2 regions of the Gordonia sp. N1V genome follow, and region 1 is predicted to be linked to the other one. Evidence: riboswitches for the same ligand, from Rfam matches in the RefSeq annotation. Region 1 holds a riboswitch; the other holds the start of a gene.

Region 1 (4,110 bases):
GGGCTCGAGCAGATAGAGGTCCTCGGGCTCGTGTGCGTTTGGGAAGTCGCCGGCGGCGAAAAGGTCGCGCCGGGCGAATCGGAGTCCGCGAGCGGCAGCCACCGATGCGAACAATCGTTGCGAGGCAACGTTGTCGGGGCTGATGGTGGTGTGCATGGCCACCACCCCGCGTCGTGCGGCACGATCGAAGAGTCGATGCAGCATCGTTGCTGCGATCCCGTGACCGCGATACGCGTCGTCGACCGCGACCTGCCAGACCATGAGGGTCGACGGGTCGGAGGGACGTCGATATCCGGTGACGAATCCTGCAGTGCGGCCGTCGACCTCGGCGACGATGGACGTCTCGGCGAAGTCTCGGCACCACAGTACGTAGGCGTAGCTGGAATTCACGTCGAGCACCTGGGAGTCCTTGGCAATCTCCCAGAGTCGGGTACCGTCGGCCACCGAGGGAACCCGGTAGTCGAGAGTGAGAAGGGGTGATGGGGCCGTTCTTGTGTGGGACGGGCTCATAACGCATTCGACGTTAACAACGTGTGTCGACGAATTCACCTGCCTGCGTAAATCGGTGGGGAAATGCCCCCTCAATGCCCAGTTCATCCGGTATTTGTGATGCGGGACACAAACGCTTGCGACGACTCGCTGCGGGTGGGCGAATTGTCCGGCGGCGACCGCGGTGACGACCCGGTGGCGCCGCCCGTCGAGGGGGACGGCTCAACCGAATCGGCAATGGGAGAATGGTTCGGTGACCCGGATCATCGCCGGCCGCCACGGCGGACGACCACTGAAGGTTCCCGACGCCGGGACCCGGCCCACCTCCGATCGGGTGCGCGAGGCGGTGTTCAACATTCTCGACGCCCGGATCGATCTGGAGGGTGCCGCCATCCTCGACCTCTATGCCGGGTCCGGTGCGCTGGGCCTCGAAGCACTCTCCCGTGGCGCGTCCTCGGCCGTGTTCGTCGACAGCCGTCGTCGCGCCACCGCTGTCGTCACCGCCAACCTGAGGGCGCTCGGCGTCGCCGAGGTGGGCCGGGTGATCACCGCACCGGTGTCGGCGTTCCTGGCCGGCCCGGCCCGAGCGGAGGTCCCGGCCCGAGTAGGTGTGACGGGTCGCTTCGATGTGATCTTCTCCGACCCGCCCTATGCACTCACCGACGACGAGGTGCACGGTGACCTCGCGGCGCTCGGCGCGGGCGGTTGGCTCGCCGACGGTGGCTTACTGGTCCTCGAGCGGGGCCGCCGGGCCACGACGAGATGGCCGGTCGGCTGGGAGGTCGTCACCGACAAGTCCTACGGCGACACCACGGTGCAGGTCGCGCGAGTCACCGGCGGGGAGGCCGGGTAGGTTCTGCAGAGTATGACCAGTGCGGTGATCCCCGGCTCCTTCGATCCCTTCACGCGCGGCCACCGTTACGTCGTCGAGCGGGCTGCTGCGTGTTTCGACGAGCTGGTGGTCACCGTTGTCGTCAATCCCAACAAGCGCGGCCTGTTCTCGGTCCCGGAGCGGCTCGAACTGATCCGGGAGGACTGCGCCGATCTGCCCAATGTGCGGGTGGATCAGTGGACCGGCCTGCTCGTCGACTATCTCAGAGAGAACGCGATCCACTCCATCGTCAAGGGTCTGCGCTCGTCGGTGGACTTCGACTACGAGCTTCCGATGGCGCAGATGAATCGTGAGCTGGCCGACGTCGAGACCGTGTTCCTGCTGACCGATCCGCGCTTCGCGCACGTCTCGAGTTCGCTGGTGAAAGAGGTCGCCAAGCTCGGCGGCGACGTGACACCTTTTCTCTCCCCTCACATCCACCGGCGCCTCGAGGCGATCCTGGCCGGTGAACGCAGCGTCTGACGAACGCAGCGTCTGACGAACGCAGGTCTGAGGAACGCAGCGTCAGACGAATAACGCAGCGTCAGACGACTATGGTGTCCGACGCCGACGCCACGAGACTTTCACTCATCGACGAATGTAAATACTGACCGCTGCGGCGCGCGGTATTAGCGTGAGCGAGACGGTCATGAGCGTCAACGTCAAGCCCTGGCTGGTTGACCGGCAACCCTCGCATCGCGGTGGGGTGCCCCAGGTGACGACCGGATCGGGAATGTCCCGATAAGCGTGATGGAAACGGCCACAACGATTTCGTGAGGAGTCGTCGTGCCGTCGTGGTCGTCGGTACCCGCGGGATACGCCCGGGGTGTCGTCGGGCACGCCTCTCCTCGCGTGCCCCGTTCCCCGGTTGGAGGAGAGTGCCGACATGTCCGCCCCATCGCCGTCCACGAGTGCCGATCCACACCCGGCGCCGTCGGGGGACTCGCACCCGTCGTCGGCGGGCACGACTACGCCGCCGGTCGCCGAACGCGTTGCGCCCCTGCGTCATCCCGGCCGGTGGGTTCTCGCCGCGATCGTGCTCATCGTCGGCGCGCAGTTGGTCCACGGCCTGGCCACCAACGCGTTCTTCCAATGGGATCGGTTCGGGTACTGGTTCTTTCGCCCCGTCATTCTCGAAGGCCTCGGAGTCACCTTGGAGGTCGCAGCGTACAGTGCGGTGCTCGCCCTGGCCGTGGGTATCGTCCTGGCGCTGATGCGGCTGTCGAACAATCCCGTGCTCGCGGCGGTCAGCTGGGGTTACGTCTGGTTCTTTCGATCGATCCCGCTGATCGTACTGCTCCTCATCCTGTTCAACTTCGGGGCGCTCTACCAGAGTCTGAGTATCGGTGTTCCGTTCGGCCCGGGACTGTTTCATTTCTCCGAGGCCGATCTCGCCACCCCGTTCCTGATCGCCGTCATCGGTATCACCGTCCACGAGGCGGCGTTCGCCGCCGAGATCGTGCGCGGCGGCATCCTGTCGGTCGACGCGGGCCAACACGAAGCCGCTGCCGCACTGGGCATTCCACGTCGGTATCACTTTCTGCGCATCACATTGCCGCAGGCTCTGCGGTCCATCGTGCCGTCGTATGTGAATCTGCTGATCGGGCTGATCAAGTCGACATCGCTGGTCTACTACGTGTCGCTACTCGATCTGTTCGGCGTGGTCTCGACCCAGTCGAGCACCTATTCCGGTGACATCATCCCACTGCTGATGGTGGCGACGGTCTGGTATGTGATCCTCACCAGCGCCGTCTCGATCGTGCAGTTCTACGTCGAGCGCTACTTCGCGCGAGGGGCGGTCCGCACCCTGCCCCCCACGCCGATACAGCGATTGCGGTTCGCTGTTGCCGGCGCTCGCCGGAGCATCGCCCTGCGTCCCTGGGAGCGTGCCGCATGACGCGCGCCGCCATCACACCGGACACGACGTCGACCGGTGCCGAGGTGCAGATCGTGGGCGCCCACCGCTTCTACGCCGACCACCACGTCCTCAAGGGCATCGACCTCACGATCCGCCCGGGAGAGGTGACGGTGATCCTCGGACCCTCGGGCTCGGGCAAGTCGACCCTGCTCCGTGCCGTGAACCATCTCGAACGGCTCGACGCAGGCCACGTCAGCGTGGGCGGCGAACTGATCGGCGTCCGCCGTACCGGCGGCCGTCTCCGGGAATTGCCCGAACGCGAGATCCTGCGACAGCGACGCCGCATCGGCTACGTCTTCCAGTCGTTCAACCTGTTCTCCAACCTCACCGCCGGCCAGAATGTCGCGGCACCACTGGTCTCGACCGGCCGGATCACCCGCGCGGACGCCGAGCGAGCTGCCCGCGCACTCCTTGCGCGCGTGGGACTCTCGGACAGGTACGACGCATATCCGCGCCAGCTCTCCGGCGGTCAGCAACAGCGGGTCGCCATCGCCCGGGCGCTGGCCGTCGAGCCGGGGGTGCTGCTCTTTGACGAGCCGACCTCGGCGCTCGATCCCGAGCTCGTGGGCGACGTCCTCGCGGTGATCCGTGATCTCGCCGCCACCGGCACCACCTTGATCGTGGTGACCCACGAGATCGGCTTCGCCCGCGAGGTCGCCGACACCATCGTCTTCCTCGACGACGGCCGCATCGTCGAGCAGGGCACCCCGGATCAGGTCCTCGATCATCCGACACACCAGCGCACCAAGGACTTCCTGCTCCGAGTGCTCTGACCGCCACACATCGACCACCACACACCGACTCACCGACCGCCACCACCGTCGACGACCCC
Region 2 (4,110 bases), on a different contig from region 1:
GCCGGCCGTCTTTGACGCGAATGCCATCCGGGCCGGGCCGCCAGCCCGCGGCGTCGAGTAGCTGCCGGGACTTGGCGGCGTCAAAGGTCAGCGCCGCCGTCTCGGCGTGGAAACCCGGAGTGTTGGCGGCCAGCACCCCGGTCGCCGGGTGGAAGTCCTTGTCGAGCACGGTGTCGACGAGTTCGGTGCGGTTGATCGCCGGGAGCAGTGCGGTGCGGACCTGCTCGTCGGCGAGCACTCCACGGGAGACGTTGGGCTGCAGGCCGAATGGCACGCCGGGGTTCACCGCGGTGAGTACCTTGCCACCGGCCGAGGAGATCTGTGCCTTGTCGTTGGGGAGGGCATCGCTGATGGCGTCGAGCTGACCGGAGCCCAGTGAACCGGTGCGCACACCCGACTCGGGGACGACGGTGAAGTCGATCCCGTCGAGGTAGGCGTCGCCGGTATGGGTGAACACCGCCGAGCCCCATTGATATCCGGTGCGTTTGCGCAGGGCGGCCGAACGGCCTTGTTGCCATGCGGAATAGACGAACGGCCCGGAGCCGATGTTGGTGCCCTGGCACCGCTGTTCGGGTGTGGCGGCGACGGTCGCGTCGGCCTGGATGCCGAGCTGCGGGGTGGAGGTCGCCTGCAGAAACTGCGCGTTCGGTGCGGAGAACTCGACCCGTGCGGTCAACGGGTCGACGACGGTGGTGCCGGTGTAGCCGCTGAGATAGGTTGCGGCCAAGGGCGCCTTGGCGCCGCCGAGGGTGGTGACGATGGCGTCGAAGTTCTTCTTGACCGAGTCGGCGGTCAGCGGGGTGCCGTTGCTGAAGGTGACGTCGGGCTTGAGGTGGAAGGTGAAGGTCTTGGCGTCGGGGCTGACCTCCCAGCTCTGCGCCAGCCACGGTTTCAGGTCGCCGCTTCCGGGTACCTGGTCGGTCAGTGAGTCGACGATCTGACGGGTCACGTAGATCGTCTGGTTGGTGGCGCTCTGGGCGGGGTCGGAGCAGGTGGGCGCGTCGGAGAGGCCGTAGCGCAGCGTGCCGCCGGACACCGGCGGGCCGGCGTCGTCGGACTGCGAGGAGCCCCCGCCGCATGCGGCGAGACCGAAGACGGCCAGCGCGGCAACGGTTGCCGTCGCGGTACGGGCGACGGTGGTGGTGATGCCACGCATCAGATGAGGCCCCATTTCTTGGCGAGGAGTTCGTGCGAGCGCAGCCGGTCACCGTGATCGTGGGTGACCGAGGTGATGACGAGTTCGTCTGCGTCGGTCAGCTTTCCGAGCGCGGCGAGACGCTCGACGACGGTGTCGGGGCTGCCCACGAACTGGGTCTCGAGGCGGTCGGCGACCAGTGCGCGCTGCTCGTCGTCCAGTGGTGGCGCGGTGGCCGGATCCGGGTACTCGACGGCGCCGTGGCCGCTGCGGATGCTGTACACCCAGTGCCCGTAGGTGGAGGCGAGATGGCGTGCGGTGTCGTCGTCCTCGGCGACCACCACATCGGCCGAGACCACCACGTACGGTTCGGCAAGCACCGCCGACGGCCGGAAGGCGGCGCGATAGGCCTGCACCGCTTCGAGCGTCGTGCCGGGGCTCACGTGGTAGTTGGCGACGAAGGGCAGTCCGCGCGCGCCGGCCACCTGAGCGCTCTGACCCTTGCTGCTACCGAAGATCCAGAGCTCGACGTCGGCGCCCTCACCGGGCACCGCATGCAGTTGGAGACCGGACGGGCTGCGATAGGTGCCCTCGAGCAATGCGGCGATGTCGGCGACCTGCTCGGCGAAATCGGGGGTCTGCGCACCGGGCTGGGTGAGCACCTCGAAGCTGCGCGCCAGACGCGAATTCGCCAGCAGCGCCGACACATCGAACGGTTCGGGGAGCACCACACCGTCGACGACACGACTCGGGCCGGGAAGCCGCGGCAGGGTCGCCGCAGGTGTCGACGGCGTGGGTGTCGAAGGCGTGGGTGTCGCCGTGACCGCTTCCGCGCGCCGCTGACCGGAGCGTCCGAGACCCAGGTCGATACGGCCGGGATGGAAGGCGTCGAGCAGACCGAAGGACTCGACGACCGAGACCGCGGTCGTCTGGCCGACCTGAACCGCCGCCGACCCGACCCGGATGGTGGTGGTGGCGCCGGCGATCTGACCGATCAGGACAGCCGGATTCGAGCCGGCCACCGCGACGAAGTGATGTTCGGCGACCCAGTAGCGGCGATAGCCCCACTGCTCGGCGTGCTGCGCGAGGTCGATCGTGTTGGCCAGTGCGGCAGCAGGATTGGAGCCCTCGCTGATCGGCGCGAGATCGAGCACCGACAACGGGGCATGGTCATGAAATGGCACGAGCCGACTCCCATCGATCCCGGCGTTAGCACCCTCCTCTGGGGTTGCTGCGACGTCGACGAGCCGGGTCTCTCGGTCGCTCCAGATGGTCGATTCACGGTAGGTCGACGGCGCGGCACACGGCAAGAAAGTCAGGAGCTGCTCGAGTACGTCGACGGCGCCCGGGCGTCTACGCGGCACAGACTTTCGGTCACCGTGGGATTAACCCGGACGCCCGGACGGCATCGGTGCCGGGCGGTGACGCCGTAACGCCCGCGTCAGTCTTGTCCGATACAGGCGATTTAGCCTAGCCTAACGAGATGCGCGTTCGTGGAGTTCTCGCCGGCCTGTTGACCCTGGTGTTCGTCGCCCTTGTCGGGTGCTCCTCCCCTGACGACCCGGCCGGGTCCGCGGGGGAGACCGTGACCGTCGAGCACCAGTACGGATCGACGACGATTCCGAGCGATCCGACCAAGGTCGTGACCTTCGGCGGCGCGTGGTCGGATTCGCTGATCCGCCTCGGAGTCCCGATCACGGCGGAGTTCCTCGCGCAGGGGTATTCGGGCCCGAACAATCGCTTCGCCTGGACGCCGGAGCACTCGTCGACGATCGTCACCTATGACGTGGAGGCCGGTACCCCCGACGTCGCCGCGATCGCGCGGTTCGCCCCGCAGGTGATCCTCGCCGGATACCTGCCCGATCGCGCGGCCTACGACCGTCTGACGCGGATCGCCCCGACGATCCCGGTGATGGCCACCGACACCGTCACCGACAGCTGGCAGGACGTGATGACGACAGCCGGCCGGATCTTCGGCAAGCAACAGCAGGCCGATGAGGCCGTCGCCGAGGTCGAGCAGCAGATCGCGGCCACCAAGGCGAAATACCCGGCGAGCCAGGGCAAGTCGTTCACCTTCGGACAGTTGACCCCGCAGAATCAGTTCGGTGTGGTGACCAGCGACACCGACCCCTCCGCGAAACTGCTCGCCGAACTCGGCCTGGTTCTCGACCCGGCGGTCAAAGGGCTCGCGCCCGGTGGCGCACGCACGATCGTGTCGGCCGAACGTATCGACATCTTCGCTTCGGACCTACTGATCTTCTGGCCGCTGGTCGGCGGGCCCGAGGCGTTCGATGCGATACCCGGCTGGGATTCGCTGCCCGCGGTGCGCCGCGGCACGACGGTGTTCCTCACCAACGACACCGCGTCGGCGTTCGGCGGACCCACGATCTACTCGGTGCCGTGGGCGATCGACAAGCTGACGCCGGCGTTGGCGAAACTGTAGGCGCTCGCCCCCGGCGGCGCCTCAGGCGGCGCCTCAGGCGGCGCCGCGTTCCTCGATCTCCTCGAGCCGGTCGATCACGGTGCGCGCGAACACCTGCTGCTCGGTGACCGCGAGTTGGTTGCGGCTGCGCGAGGTGAACGCGAAGAGCCAATCGATCAGCGTGGTGAAGCGGTTGCGGAATCCGACGAGGTAGATCAGGTGCAGGAACAGCCATCCGAGCCAGGCGAGATAACCGGAGAACTCGATGTGCCGCGACGTCCCGGGGATCGGCACGCTGGCGACCGCCGAGTACCGCGAGACCGTCGCCATCGACCCCTTGTCCCAGTAGGAGAACGGCTTTCGAGCCCGCAGACTGCCGTTGAGCCGAGCGATGATGGTGTCGGCGGCGTACCGCGCGGACTGGTTCGCCGCCGGGGCCTGGCCCGGCACCCCGTCGAGTGCCATCATGTCGCCGACGACGAACACCTCGGCGTGGCCGGGCAGACTGAGATCTGGCTGCACCCGGACCCGTCCGGCGCGGTCGGTCTCGGCC

What was found. A riboswitch is a leader RNA that binds a small molecule or an ion and turns the genes downstream of it on or off. The one in region 1 is predicted to bind S-adenosylmethionine.
Region 2: another riboswitch for S-adenosylmethionine. It lies ahead of P3L18_RS22055 (LLM class flavin-dependent oxidoreductase); the one in region 1 lies ahead of P3L18_RS10670 (amino acid ABC transporter permease).

What each region holds. Positions count from the first base shown of each region.
Region 1 covers NZ_JARJDD010000006.1:224,388-228,497, reverse strand. Annotated here, with positions in the region: gene ectA (diaminobutyrate acetyltransferase) at 1-510, opposite strand, end outside; gene rsmD (16S rRNA (guanine(966)-N(2))-methyltransferase RsmD) at 743-1,342, shown strand; gene coaD (pantetheine-phosphate adenylyltransferase) at 1,355-1,843, shown strand; SAM riboswitch class IV at 2,006-2,114, shown strand; gene P3L18_RS10670 (amino acid ABC transporter permease) at 2,247-3,257, shown strand; gene P3L18_RS10665 (amino acid ABC transporter ATP-binding protein) at 3,254-4,051, shown strand.
Region 2 covers NZ_JARJDD010000021.1:11,278-15,387, reverse strand. Annotated here, with positions in the region: gene P3L18_RS22060 (ABC transporter substrate-binding protein) at 1-1,156, opposite strand, end outside; gene P3L18_RS22055 (LLM class flavin-dependent oxidoreductase) at 1,156-2,319, opposite strand; SAM riboswitch class I at 2,327-2,411, opposite strand; gene P3L18_RS22050 (ABC transporter substrate-binding protein) at 2,619-3,578, shown strand; gene P3L18_RS22045 (NAD(P)/FAD-dependent oxidoreductase) at 3,612-4,110, opposite strand, start outside.